2 regions of the Microbacterium jejuense genome follow, and region 1 is predicted to be linked to the other one. Evidence: predicted binding sites of a transcription regulator. Region 1 holds the regulator's gene; the other holds the start of a gene.

Region 1 (7,075 bases):
ACCGAAAGAGAGAACACGATGACCGACTCCCGCACCGCCTTCCCGCACGGGACGATCCTCGGCTACCCCCGCATCGGGCGGCGCCGCGAGCTCAAGCGCGCCGTCGAGGCCTACTGGGCCGGCACGATCGACGAGGCGACCCTCGAGGCGACAGCCGCCGAGCTGCGCCGTGCGACGCGCGCCCGGCTCGCCGAGCTCGGACTCGGCCGCGACGACTCGTCGATCCCCGAGTCGTTCTCGTTCTACGACCAGGTGCACGACGCCGCCGTCGCCGTGGGCGCGCTTCCGGAGCGCTTCGCCGCCCTCCGCGATGCCGACGGACGCATCGGTCTCGACGCCGCCTTCACGGCCGCGCGCGGCGCCGGCGAGGATGCGGCGCTCGAGATGACGAAGTGGTTCGACACGAACTACCACTACCTCGTGCCCGAGATCGGCCCCGGGACGGCGTTCTCGCTGTCCAGCGACAGGTTCGCCCGCCAGGTCGCCGAGGCCAAGGCCGACGGCTTCACGACCCGCCCGGTCGTCGTGGGCCCCGTGACACTCCTGGCCCTCGCGAAGGCCGCCGACGGCGCGCCGGCCGGCTTCGACCCGCTCGAGCGCCTCGACGACCTCGTTCCGGTGTACGTCGAGCTGCTCGCCGCCCTGCGGGCCGCCGGCGCCGAGTGGGTGCAGCTCGACGAGCCCGCGCTGGTAAGCGAGAGCCTCGCCGCGAGCCCCGTAGAGCTGGCGGATGCCGCGGCTCGCGCCTACGCGGTGCTCGGTGCCGCCGCCGACCGCCCGCGCGTGCTCGTGGCCGCCGGATACGCCCAGCTGTCGGCGCCGGCGTGGACCGCGCTGGCCACCGCACCGATCGAGGCGATCGCGCTCGACCTCAGCCGCGGCGCGGTGCCGGCAGCGGTCGACGGGCTCGCCGGCAAGACCCTCGTGGGGGGCGTGATCGACGGCCGCAACGTGTGGCGGGGCGACCTCGCCGCCGCGTGGGATCGCCTCGACGCCCTGCGCGCGCTCGGCGCCGCGCAGGTGAGCGCCGGCACGTCGACCTCGCTCCAGCACGTGCCGCACGACGTCGAGGACGAGGGAGCGCTGGACCCGCGCCTCGCGTCCTGGCTCGCCTTCGCGGACCAGAAGGCTGCGCAGGTCGTGACGCTCGCGTCGGGCCTGGTCGAGGGACGCGGAGCCATCGAGGACGCGGTGTCGGCGGCATCCCTCGCCCTCGCCGATCGCCGCTCGGCGCCGGGCGTGCGCGACGGCGCGGTGCGCGCCCAGGCCGCCGCGCTGCAGGCCGCGGACTTCGACCGCGGCGACTACGACGCGCGCGCCACTGCGCAGGACGCCGAGCTCGGCCTGCCGGTGCTGCCGACCACGACGATCGGCTCGTTCCCGCAGACCGGCGACATCCGTCGCGCCCGCGCCCGTCACGGTCGCGGCGAACTCTCGGCCGACGAGTACGAGGGCTTCCTGCGCGACGAGATCGCGCGCGTCGTGACGCTGCAGGAAGACCTCGGGCTCGACGTCCTCGTGCACGGCGAGGCCGAGCGCAACGACATGGTGCAGTACTTCGCCGAGAACCTCGACGGATTCGCCGTCACCGAGCACGGCTGGGTGCAGTCGTACGGCTCGCGCGCCACGCGGCCCTCGATCCTGTGGGGGGACGTCTCGCGTCCGGCGCCCATCACTGTCGACTGGTCGGTGTTCGCGCAGTCGCTCACCGACAAGCCGATGAAGGGCATGCTCACGGGGCCGGTGACGATCCTCGCGTGGTCGTTCGTGCGCGACGACCAGCCGCTCGGCGACACCGCGAACCAGGTCGCGCTGGCGCTGCGCGACGAGATCGCCGATCTCGAGGCGGCCGGCATCCGCGTCATCCAGGTCGACGAGCCCGCGCTGCGCGAGTTGCTGCCCCTCAAGAAGGCGGACCAGCCGGCATACCTCGACTGGTCGGTCGGGTCGTTCCGGCTCGCGACGGCCGGCGCCGCCCCCGCTACGCAGGTGCACACGCACCTGTGCTATTCGGAGTTCGACGTCGTCATCGACGCGATCGCGGCGCTGGACGCCGACGTGACCTCGATCGAGGCGGCGCGCAGCCGCGGCGAGGTGATCGGCGACATCGCGACGTCGGGCTTCGCGGCCGGCATCGGCCCGGGCGTCTACGACATCCACTCGCCGCGCGTGCCCGCCGTCGCCGAGATCGGCGCGCTGCTGGACCGTGCCGTCGCAGAGCTGCCGCTGCGTCGCGTGTGGGTCAACCCGGACTGCGGCCTCAAGACCCGCGGTTACGACGAGACCGTCGCGTCGCTGCGCAACCTCGTGGCGGCCACCGCCGGCGTGCGGGAGCGTCTGAACGCCTGATCCTGAACTCGCGAACGAGCAGGGCCGGTGCGGTCGCCCGCACCGGCCCTGCTCGTTTCCGGCTAGGCGCCCTTCGGCGGGCGAGGGGATGCCGCACCCTCGTCGCCAGTTCCGGCCGCAGGCCCGAGGTCGGGCAGCGGTGTCGTGTCGGCATCGGGCGAGGGGAGCGGGAGCGTGTCGTTCGTGCCCTCGTCGGCTGTCTCGGCGGGGTCGTCGGACGCCGACGCCGAGGCGCCCTCCGCCGCGGACGCGTCGTCGGAGCGCCGCGCCGCGGCGGCGCGCGCCGCGTCGTCGGGCCGCTTCTGCAGCAGCTCGAGCACCCAGGCGACCACGAGTGCGACGATCACCACGAGGGCGACGTCGCCACCCGAGAGGGGACGCAGCGCCATCAGCCAGATGACGGCGAGCACGATCACGATGGCGCGCACCAGCACGCGCTGACGGCCCATCCAGACCCCGAACCGGCCGGTGTCCAGGCCGCGCGCGGCCAGTGCGGCGCGGGCGCTCGCGTTCAGACCGCTGACGAACCCGCGGAAGCGGCGCGCGGGCTTCCAGCGACCGCTGACCCATCCGATCACGGCGATCAGCACGCCCAGCAGAGCCACGATCAGCGCCGTGCGGTGCATGTCGTCGACGAGCGCGTTGTAGATGACGTCGAGTGCCGACACCGACAGGTCGAGCTGGCTGGCGGCATTGGCCACGACGAGCGTGCCGACCGAGAACGTCGATGCCAGCGCCGCCCCGCCGATGAACAGGGCGATGCCGGTTCCGAGCACGGCGACCGGGCGGCGACGCGCGATCAGGATGCCGGCGACGAAGAGGCCGATGGTGATGAAGGGCAGCCACCAACCGGCGACGTCGGCGATCGCGTACACGGTGCGGATCGTGCTGACCGCCGACCCGTCGCCGATGATGATCGTCTTGTCGACCGCGGGGATGAGGGATGCCACCCCCACACCGCTGTCGACCAGCTTCTGTTTGACCTGCTCGATGATCGGCCCGAGCTTCATGCCCAGGCCCTCGTCTGTCAGCACGAAGACGCCGGCGCCGTCCGAGGTGGCGGTCGTCACGAGCGCGCGGTGCGCCGCGCGGACCGCGGTCGTCCACACGTCCGCGAACGCATCGGACTGCACGACGCGCGTGACGCCGGTCTCGACCAGATTGTGCAGCCCGTCGGCCGCCGGCTGCTGCAGCAGCTTGAGGGCGGCGGCGGCACGCGGGCCCAGACCGAGGTCAGAGATCCCGTCGATCACGTTGCCGGTGATCTCGGTGAAGTCGACCTTCGCGTCGACCGCGTCCATCGCCTCCGAGATGATGAGGTTCTGCACGTGCGGGTCCTGCGCGAGCGGCGCCAGCGTGGCCACGAACGTCTCTTCGTCCACAAGTTCGCTGCGCGCCCACGCGCCGACGATCGACGTGGGCACGAGGATCGTCGCCAGCACGATGCACAGTGCCGAGAAGAACGCCCGCCAGCGGGAGCCCTTCAGCCGCTCGTCCGACGCGGGGGTCGCGTCCTCGTCGGTCGTCGCTCTCAGGCGGGCGTTCTCGGCCTCGAGGGCTTCGAGCCTCGCACGCAGCGCGGCGGTGTCGTCGGCGGTGGTCGCATCGGCGGTCATTCCCCCCTTATAGCGCTTGCAGACGACATCCCGCCACCTCCCGCTCCGTCTGCCGTCGAAAGCGCCGGGGCTTGCGAGGGGCCGCGGCGTCAGACCGCGCGCAGGACCGCGACGACCTTGCCCAGCACGACGGCCTCGTCGCCCAGGATCGGCTCGAACGCGGAGTTGCGCGGGAGCAGCCAGGTGTGGCCGTCGCGCTGGCGGAACGTCTTGACTGTCGCCTCGCCGTCGAGCATCGCGGCGACGATGTCGCCGTTGTCGGCCGTGGCCTGGGAGCGGACGACGACCCAGTCGCCGTCGCAGATGGCCGCGTCGATCATCGACTCGCCCGACACCTTCAGCATGAACAGGTCGCCCTTGCCGACGAGCTGACGGGGGAGGGGGAAGATCTCCTCCACCTGCTGCTCGGCCGTGATGGGCACGCCGGCGGCGATCCGTCCGACCAGGGGCACCAGCGCCGCGTCGCCCAGCGCGGGCGCCGTGTCGGCCGGGTTCTCGGTGGATGCGCCGGGCAGGTCGATCAGCACCTCCATCGCGCGGGTCTTGCCCGCGTCGCGGCGGAGGTATCCGCTGAGCTCGAGCTGGTTGAGCTGGTGCGTGACGCTGGACAGCGACTTCAGGCCGACGGCGTCGCCGATCTCGCGCATGCTCGGCGGGTAGCCGTGACGGGCGATGGAGCGCTGGATCACCTCGAGGATCGCGAGCTGCTTGTCGCTGAGGCTCTTGCGTCGTCGGGTCTGTGGCTTGTCGCGACCGGCCGCGTCGCTCATGTCCGGCTCCGTCCTGCGCTGCGTCGTCGAGCGCTGTTTCTTCGAATGTCGGAGGCCCGTGGTGGGGTTCTCTTATCGAAACCGTATCCGGATCCATGCGCTGAGGGGAACAACCCCGCCGCGTGTCGCGTTCGACGGATATGCATCGGAATCGACTGTTGACATCGTTGAGAATCGAAGATAGCTTCGGAAAAGAGGTTCGGATTCCCCGCTCCCGGCCGAGCGGGGGATGCGAATCTCTCCCCAGCAGGAGGAGAACAGCATGACCGCGATCAGCTTCCCGTCGCCCGTCGCCGCGCCGGCCCGTGCCACGCGTCTCCGGCTGACCGTCCGCGGTCGCCGGGTCCTCGCTCTGCTGGCCGCGCTGCCCGCGCTCGTGGCGCTGGGCGCCGCTCTCGCGCTGGGCGGCGGTGCGGCCCTCGCCTCGCGCGACAGCGGCACTCCGGTCGACTCGTTCGAGACCGTGCTCGTGTCGGCGGGCGACACGCTGTGGTCGATCGCCGAAGAGGTCGCTCCCGGGCACGACCCCCGTGATGTCGTCGACCAGATCGCGCGGCTCAACGCGCTGACCGGCGTGTCGGTGCAGGCCGGCCAGCGACTGGCCATCCCCGCGCAGTACGCCGACGAGCACTGAGCCAGAGCGCGAGCGGTCGGTCGCTCTTCGTCACCTGGGGTTCGGCGACCCCGCACCGCTCTACCATGGGAGGGGTGAGTGCACGTCTCGAAGACCTCCCTTTACGCGCCGACCTCCGTGGGCAGAAGCCCTACGGCGCCCCGCAGGCCCCGCTCCCCGTGGCCCTGAACGTCAACGAGAACACGCATCCCGTTCCGCAGGACGTCGCCGACGACATCCTCGATTCGATCGCCCGTGCACTGCGCGATGTCAACCGCTACCCCGACCGCGAATTCACGGCTCTGCGTGAGGGCTTCGCCGACTATCTCGGGCACGGCCTGACCCGCGACCAGATCTGGGCGGCCAACGGCTCCAACGAGGTGCTGCAGCACATCCTGCAGGCCTTCGCAGGACCGGGGCGCACCGCCTTCGGCTTCTCGCCCACGTACTCCATGTATCCGCTGCTCACGCGCGGCACCGGCGCCCAGTGGGTGTCGGGCACCCGTTCCGACGACTACACGGTCAGCGCGTCCGACGCCGCCGCGCAGGTCGCCGACGCCGCACCCGACGTCGTGTTCCTGTGTGCGCCGAACAACCCGACCGGCACTCCGCTGGGTCTCGACGTGGTCGAGGCGGTGTACGAGGCGACCGACGGCATCGTGATCGTCGACGAGGCGTACTTCGAGTTCGCGCCCGCCGACGCGCGTTCGGCCCTCACCCTGCTGCCCGGGCGCGAGCGCCTCGTGGTCTCGCGCACCATGAGCAAGGCGTTCGCGTTCGCCGGCGCCCGCGTCGGCTACCTCGCCGCCGATCCCGCGCTGATCGATGCGCTGCGACTCGTCCGCCTGCCGTACCACCTGAGCGCGCTCACGCAGGCCGCCGCGTCGGCTGCACTGCGGCACGCGCCGGTGATGCTCGGCATGGTCGACGAGATCGTCGCCCAGCGCGACCGCATCACGGCGACAGTCGAGGCCCTGGGCTACAGGCCGCACGAGTCGTGGACGAACTTCGTGCTGTTCGGCGACGTCGACTACCCCGCCGAGACCTGGCAGGCGCTGTACGACCAGGGCGTGCTCATCCGCGACGTCGGGATCCCGCACCACCTGCGGGTCACGGCAGGCACCGCGGGCGAGACCACGGCGTTCCTCGACGCCCTCGCCTCGGTAGGATCGGCCGCATGAGCGCCGCACCTCGCACCGCATCCCTCCGGCGCGCGACCAGCGAGTCCACGGTCGAGCTCGACCTCGACCTCGACGGCACCGGCCGCAGCCGCATCGACTCGACGGTGCCCTTCTTCGACCACTTGCTGACCGCCTTCGCGAAGCACTCGCTGACCGACCTGACGGTGCGCGCGTCGGGCGACACCGACATCGACGCGCACCACACCGTCGAAGACATCTCGATCGTGCTCGGTCAGGCGATCCGCGAGGCCCTGGGCGACAAGTCGGGGATCTCGCGCTACGGCGACGCGCTGGTCCCGCTGGACGAGGCGCTCGCGCAGGCCGTCGTCGACATCAGCGGCCGACCGTACCTCGTGCACACCGGCGAGCCGGCAGGCTTCGAGCACCACCTCATCGGCGGGCACTTCACCGGCTCACTCGTACGCCACACGTTCGAGGCGATCTCGTTCAACGCGGCCCTCACCGTCCACGTCAACGTCCTCGCAGGGCGTGACCCGCACCACATCGCCGAGGCGGAGTACAAGGCGTTCGCGCGCGCGTTCCGCC
Region 2 (7,075 bases), on a different contig from region 1:
ACCCCGGTTCCGCACGCGAGGTCGATCACGGCTCCGCCGGTGGGGAGAGCAGCCGGCAGGTGCTCGAGGAGCAGTCTCGTGCCGATGTCGACCGCGGCGCCGGCGAACGCTCCGCCGTATGCGCACACCAACAGGCCGTCATCGGTCGCGCACGCGGGAACCGGATCGTGACCTGGTCCCGGTTCGCGCGCGATCAGCACGCGGGACTTCTGCCGTGCGTGCGACACGTCCAGCCGGGCGAAGTCCCCGCGGAGCACGTCGTTCATCGCCAGCGTCATGTGCTTGACGCGACCGCCTGCGAACACCACGACGTCGCGGGCGGCATGTGCGGCGATGAGCCCGGCGATCTCGCGGAGCGCGTCGAGCGAGCGGGGGAGTCGCAGCAGCACGATCTCGGCGCCGTCGACGAGTCCCGCGTCCAGGGGCAGCGACATGAAGGCGTCGGCGATCCCGAGCCTGTCGGCGTTGGCGTGGAGCGCGCGCTCGCCGGTGAGCGGATCCTGATGCACGCGGATGCCGCGGGCCCCGGAGGCCGCGGCGCCCAGCGTGAGTGCGCCGTACGCGTCGCCGATCACGACCAGTCCTCCGTCGGGTACGACGGCGCGCGCGGCGGCCGACTCGTCGAGGATCAGCCGGTCGGCGGCATCCACCGCGACGAGATCCGGCGCCTCGACATCGGGCCAGCGCCGCAGGCTCTCGAACAGGGACGTCACCGTCCCACGGTAGCGGGGCTAGCATGAAGCGCGTGTCGTCCGAGCGCCCCTTCAGTCCAGTCATCTCGCTCCTGACCGTGGCGAGCGTGTGGGACGCCCACCTCGGCGCCCAGTTGAAGGACCTCGGGCTCACCACGCGCAAGTACGGTCTGCTGGCGCACATCCGCTCTACACCGGGCATCTCGTTCAGCGAGCTTGCGCGGCGATCGCAGGTCACGGTGCAGTCGGCGCACACTGCCGTGCAGTCCCTCGTGGCCGACGGGCTCGTCGCCGACGCGACGGCGCACGCCGGTGCGGCGTCCGACCTCCGGGTGACCGATCGCGGAGGAGAGGTGCTGCGCGCCGCCGAGCAGCGGCTCGCCGCGCTCGACGCCGGCCTCGCGTCGGGGGCGCCGGAGCTGGCCGCGGCGCTCAAGGGTCTGCACGAGGAGCCGTTCGGGCTCGATCACGGCTGAGCCGCGCCCCCGTTCGGCGAACCTTCAGCAAGCCTGAAAGTGTTTCAGTTAGGCTGAAGGTGTGTTCCGCAATCCCCACTCCCTCTTCCGGGCGCTCGCGATCGCCGAGGCGATCTCGTGGACGCTCCTCATCGCCGGGCTGATCATCCGCGCCACGACCGGCTGGGCGCTCGGCGTCACCATCGGCGGCGGCATCCACGGGTTCATCTTCCTGTCGTACGGGGCCACCGCCATCCTCGTCGCCCTCAACAACCGCTGGCGGGTCTGGCCGGCCGTCGTCGCGCTCGCGAGCGCCATCGTGCCGTACGCCACGATCCCCGTCGAGATCTGGCTGCAGCGCACGGGGCGCCTGGTGGGCTCCTGGCGTCTCGATGCCACCGACGACCCGCGCGACCGCCGCTGGTACGACAGCCTCATGCGCTGGTTCCTGCGCCGCCCGTGGGTGCTCGGCGCGCTCATCGCGCTCGCCGTCGTGGCGCTGTTCGCGGTGCTGCTGATCATCGGCCCGCCAGGCGGTCGGGACTGACGAGCGACTTCGGAGGCCGGCATCCCCTCGCGACGGGAGGATGCCGGTCGCCGTCGTGTCGACTGCGACCGCCCAACGTGAGCCGCTCGGTCGTCGAGCGAGCGTCAGCGAGACGAACGCAGTCGCCAGAGGAGCCTCGGGGATGCCGTTGCTCCCGGCTGCTCGCGGGGTCGAGTGGGCCCCACCCGTCGGATGAGCGTCGGTGTTCATGGTAGGGGTGGATGCCGGAAAAAAGCTGATCAGAACCGATTTCGGATCTTGTGGTCCTCGAACAGATCTTCTAAACTGAAGGTATGACCCAACCCGCCGCTCCTCCCTTCCATGAGGGTGGTGAGGGCTGGTTCCCGCCGGTGCCGGATGCGGTGGATCTGGTGGTGGAGGCATCGACGATGGTGTCGGTGTTCGCCGCGCAGCGCTACGCCCGCGTGGACGCGATGCGCCGCGACCAGGTCGCGCAGGCGCGGCGGTTCGGGGCGGGCGAGGTCGAGCTGGTGGAGCGGTCGATCCGGTTGGAGCTGGCCGCGGCGATGCGGGTGACCGAGTACGCGGCGGGCCGGTTGATCGTGGTCGCTGAGGCGCTGGTGCGGTCGTATCCGGCCGCGTGGGAGGCATTGGCCGGTGGCCGGATCACCGAGAAGCATGCCGAGGTGCTGGTGGATCTGCTCGGTGAGCTGCCGGACGGGGCGAGTGAGGCATTCGTAGCCGACGCGGTGGCGTTGGCCGAGGCGGAGCCGGTGGGCACGTTCCGGCGGGCGTTGCGGGCCCGGGTCACCGCGGCGCAGGCGGAGGCGTTGGAGGACCGGTATGTCCGCGCGGTCGCGGGCCGGCGGATTGTCGTGGAGCCGGGCGTGGATGGCATGGGCGATCTGTGGGTGCACGCCCCGCTGGTGGAGCTGCACGCGATCGAGGGTCGCGTGACGGCGATGGCCAAGGCGATCAAGACGGCCGGTGACCAGCGGACGTTGGATCAGCTCCGTGCCGATGTGGTGTGTGATCTGCTGATCGACGGCACCACCGAGGCGATGCCGGCGGTGGTGTCGGGAATCCGCGCGCAGGTCGTGGTCACGGTCCCCGTGCTCGGCCTGCTCGACGACGACCGGGGCGACTCGGGGGATCTTCCGGTGGTGGAGGGTGTCGGTCCGATCCCGCTCTCGCGGGCGCGGGATCTGTGCGGCGGGGCCGGCACATGGATGCGGGTGCTCACCCATCCCGAGACCGGGATGGTGCTCTCCGTCGGCCGGGATCGTTATGAGCCCCCGGCGGCGCTGCGGAGGTTGGTGAAGTGGCGGGCAGACCGGTGCATGGCACCGGGGTGTGTGATGCCCGCCTCCCGATGCGAGATCGACCACCAGATCCGGTGGGCCGACGGCGGTCACACCGGGTTGGCGAACAACACCCCGTTCTGCAGAGGACACCACTTGATCAAGGACAACACCGCCTGGCGGGTCAGGCAGGTCCCCGGATCGGGCGGGGTGATCGAGTGGACCTCACCCACCGGGCGAAGATACCTCGTCACACCCGAACGCCGCGTCCCCGTCTTCACCACACCCGCACCAGAACCCGCGCCACCCTTCTGACACGGCGGCCGACATGCCCACAGCGGAGGGTGCCGGCCGCCGTCGTTCAGCGCGGCGGCAGCTGCTGCAGCGTGAAGGTGTTGCCGTCGGGGTCGTCGAACTGCACGAAGCGGCCCCATGCCTGTTCGTCGACGCCCTGCGCATCGACGTCGACGCCGCGCAGGTGCGCGAGAGCCTCGTCGGCGTCGGGCACGACGAGCTGGATCGTGTTCTGGCGCCCCGGCTCCAGGGTGTTGCCGAGTCCCGTGCCGAATGCGATCGAGCACGCCGAGCCGGGCGGGGTCACCTGCACGAAGCGCAGCCCCTCGAACGGGGTCTGGTCGTGATCGACGTTCCAGCCGATCCGTTCGTAGAACTCCTTCGCGCGATCGACGTCGGTGACCGGCACGTAGATGAGCTCGATCTTCCAGTCCATGGTTCTCCCTCTCTGCGGTGAAGCGGGTCCCCTCCGCGCCCGAGGCTACGCCGAGGCGCCGACACGCGCGGGTGTCGGACTGTTTCGCGCGCCGGGGAATACCTGCGGATCCCTCTCGTTGAACTTGACATCGCTTGTGTCAAGTTCAAGACTTGATGCCTATCCACTCAAGTTTCAGGAGATGGAATGCCCGAAGACTTCACTCCCCAGGCCGGTGACGGCAGCGCGTTCGACGACTTCCTGGCGCGTTACCTCGCCGGCGAGCGCGCCCGCGAGGAGCGCTCGATCGACCTCAGCCGCTTCCTCGGCGCACGCACGCAGGAGCTGCTGCAGCGCGCAGGCAAGTACGCGCTCGACCGCGGTCAGCGCGAGCTCGACGCCCTGCACGTGCTGCGCATCCTCGCCGCCGAGGCGCCTGCGCGCGAGGCCATCCGCGGCATCGGCGCCGACCCCGACGCGATCGTGCGCGCCACCGAGGAGCGCCTGCCGGCGGCATCCCGCCCGGCCGACGTCGACGGCGCCGTCATCACGCCGTCGGTGCAGCGCGCGCTGTTCCACTCGTTCCAGGTCGCCCGTTCGTCGGGGTCCACCTACGTCGACCCCGAGCACCTGTTCTTCGCCCTCGTGCTCGCGCAGGACACGCCCGCCGGTCAAGTGCTGGCGCGCGCCGGCGTCACCGCCGAGGCGCTCACGCAGAGCGTGCGCGAGACCGTCACCCCGGCGGGTGCGTCGTCGGCGGACGCAGAGCCGGATGCCGCGGCATCCACTTCTCCGATGCTCGACATGTACGGCACCGACCTCACCGCACGCGCCGTCGCGGGCGGGCTCGACCCCGTGATCGGGCGCGCCGACGAGATCGAGCAGACGATCGAGATCCTCAGCCGCCGCACCAAGAACAACCCGGTGCTGGTGGGCGAGGCCGGCGTCGGCAAGACCGCGATCGTCGAGGGGCTCGCCCAGGCGATCGTCGACGGCGCCGTGCCCGAGCAGTTGCTCGGCAAGCGGGTCGTCGCGCTGGACCTGCCGGCGATGCTGGCGGGCACGCGCTACCGCGGCGACTTCGAGGAGCGCCTCACCAAGACGATGGACGAGATCTCGGCGCACAAGGGCGAGCTCATCGTCTTCATCGACGAGGTGCACACCGTCGTCGGCGCCGGCGGCGCGGGCGACGGCGGCATGGACGCCGGCAACATCCTCAAGCCCCGCCTCGCGCGCGGCGAGCTGCACCTGGTCGGCGCGACCACTCTCAAGGAGTACCGCGTCATCGAGAAGGACCCGGCGCTGGAGCGGCGCTTCCAGCCGGTGCGCGTCGGCGAGCCCTCGATCGAGGATGCGCTGCTGATCCTGCGCGGCCTGAAGTCCGCGTACGAGGAGCACCACGGCATCGTGTACACCGACGAGGCGCTGCGCGCCGCCGTCGAGCTGAGCGACCGCTACCTGACCGAGCGCGTGCTGCCCGACAAGGCGATCGACCTCATCGACCAGGCCGGAGCGCGGCTGCGCCTGCGGCTCGGATCGAAGGTGGACGTGAGCGCGCTCGTGGAGCGCTTGGCGACCCTCGAGGCCGACAAGAACGCCGCGGTCTCGGCCGAGCACTACGAAGAGGCGTCGCAGATCCGCGATCAGATCGCCGATGTCCAGGGGCGCCTGGAGCGGGCCACCGCTGCCGGCGCCGCCACGACGACCGCCGCGATCGTCGACGAGCCCGAGATCGCCGCGGTGATCAGCCGCGCCACCGGCATCCCCGTCAACCGCCTCACCGAGACCGAGCGCGAGCGTCTCGCCTCGCTCGAGGACGAGCTGCACGACCGCGTGATCGGGCAGGACGACGCGGTCACGGCGGTCGCCAAGGCCGTGCGCCGCAACCGCACCGGCATGGGCGACGCCCGTCGGCCCGTGGGCTCGTTCCTGTTCCTCGGCCCCACCGGCGTCGGCAAGACCGAGCTGGCCAAGGCCCTCGCCGCGAGCCTGTTCGACGACGAGGGCGCCGTGATCCGCTTCGACATGAGCGAGTTCGGCGAGCGGCACACCGTGTCGCGCCTGGTCGGCGCCCCTCCCGGATACGTCGGATACGACGAGGCGGGGCAGCTCACCGAGCGCGTGCGGCGCAACCCGTACTCGATCGTGCTGTTCGACGAGATCGAGAAGGCGCACCCCGACGTGTTCAACCTGCTGCTGCAGGTGCTCGACGACGGTCGGCTGACCGACGGCCAGGGCCGCACGGTCGACTTCCGCAACACGGTCGTCGTGATGACCTCGAACCTCGGTTCGGAGTTCCTCGCCTCGCGCGGCGGCGCCATCGGCTTCCTCGCAGACGGCGGCGGCTCGACCGGGTTCGGCTCCGAGAAGGACCTGCGCGACCGCGTGTTCGCGAAGCTCCGCGAGGCGATGCGGCCCGAGTTCCTCAACCGCATCGACGAGATCGTGCTGTTCCGCAAGCTCGAGAAACCGCAGCTGCAGAGCATCGTGCGACTGCTGCTGGCGGCATCCGACGCCCGTCTCGCCAAGCGCGACATCGGCCTGGTCGTGACCGACGAGGCCGTGGCGTGGCTCGCCGAGAACGGGTACGAGCCCGAGTACGGCGCCCGGCCGCTGCGCCGGCTCATCCAGCGCGAGGTCGACGACCGCATCGCCGACCTGCTCGTGACGGGTGCGCTCAGCGACGGCGGGACGGTGACGGTGGATGCCGCAGCCGACGCGCTGACCGTGCTCGCGGCCGCGCCGTTCGCCGCCGCGGCCTGAGCCTCCGCCGACACCCGCGATGTTCTCGTCGCGAGTGTCGGCGGCTCCTGCCAGAGTGGGTCCATGACCCGCATCGGTGCGATCTTCAACCCGTACACGCACACCCCCGACGAATTCCACGACGCCGTGATCGCGGCCGAGCGGGCGGGTGTGCCCGAGCTGTGGGTGTGGGAGGACTGCTTCAAGCAGTCGTCCTTCGCCACGGTGGGCGCGGCGCTCGCGTGGACCGAGAATCTCAAGGTCGGGATCGGCATCGCGCCCATGCCGCTGCGCAACGTCGCGGCGACCGCGATGGAGATCGCGACGCTGGAGCGGCTGTTCCCCGGGCGCCTGCTGCCGGGTGTCGGGCACGGCGTGCTGCCGTGGATGGGGCAGGTGGGCGCGCGCGTCGCCTCGCCGCTGACCCTGATGCGAGAGTACGTGCCGGCGCTGCGCGGCCTGCTTGCCGGTGAGCGGGTGAGCGTCGACGGGCGATACGTGAAGCTCGACGATGTCGTCCTGGACTATCCGCCGACCGTCGCCCCACGGATCTACGCCGCCGCCGAGGGGCCCAAGACCGTGCGGCTCAGCGGCGAGGTGGCGGACGGCTCGGTGCTCGACTCGCGGCACACCGTCGAAGAGCTCGCCGAGCGGGTCGCGTCGATCCG

The links. Region 1 encodes LexA, which represses DNA repair genes until DNA is damaged. Its sites were predicted from a motif close to TCGAACANNTGTTCGA; they were not measured.
Region 2: ABEA46_RS03235 (HNH endonuclease signature motif containing protein) is a predicted target of LexA. The motif match lies at 1,962-1,977, and genes of this name have one in related genera.

The regions. Positions count from the first base shown of each region.
Region 1 covers NZ_BAABLG010000012.1:31,269-38,343, reverse strand. The annotation lists gene metE (5-methyltetrahydropteroyltriglutamate--homocysteine S-methyltransferase) at 19-2,349, shown strand; gene ABEA46_RS17595 (hypothetical protein) at 2,412-3,965, opposite strand; gene lexA (transcriptional repressor LexA) at 4,055-4,735, opposite strand; gene ABEA46_RS17585 (LysM peptidoglycan-binding domain-containing protein) at 4,998-5,369, shown strand; gene ABEA46_RS17580 (histidinol-phosphate transaminase) at 5,435-6,529, shown strand; gene hisB (imidazoleglycerol-phosphate dehydratase HisB) at 6,526-7,075, shown strand, end outside.
Region 2 covers NZ_BAABLG010000002.1:181,254-188,328, forward strand. The annotation lists gene ABEA46_RS03220 (class I SAM-dependent methyltransferase) at 1-713, opposite strand, end outside; gene ABEA46_RS03225 (MarR family winged helix-turn-helix transcriptional regulator) at 737-1,168, shown strand; gene ABEA46_RS03230 (DUF3817 domain-containing protein) at 1,230-1,694, shown strand; gene ABEA46_RS03235 (HNH endonuclease signature motif containing protein) at 1,988-3,271, shown strand; gene ABEA46_RS03240 (VOC family protein) at 3,318-3,686, opposite strand; gene ABEA46_RS03245 (ATP-dependent Clp protease ATP-binding subunit) at 3,873-6,428, shown strand; gene ABEA46_RS03250 (LLM class flavin-dependent oxidoreductase) at 6,492-7,075, shown strand, end outside.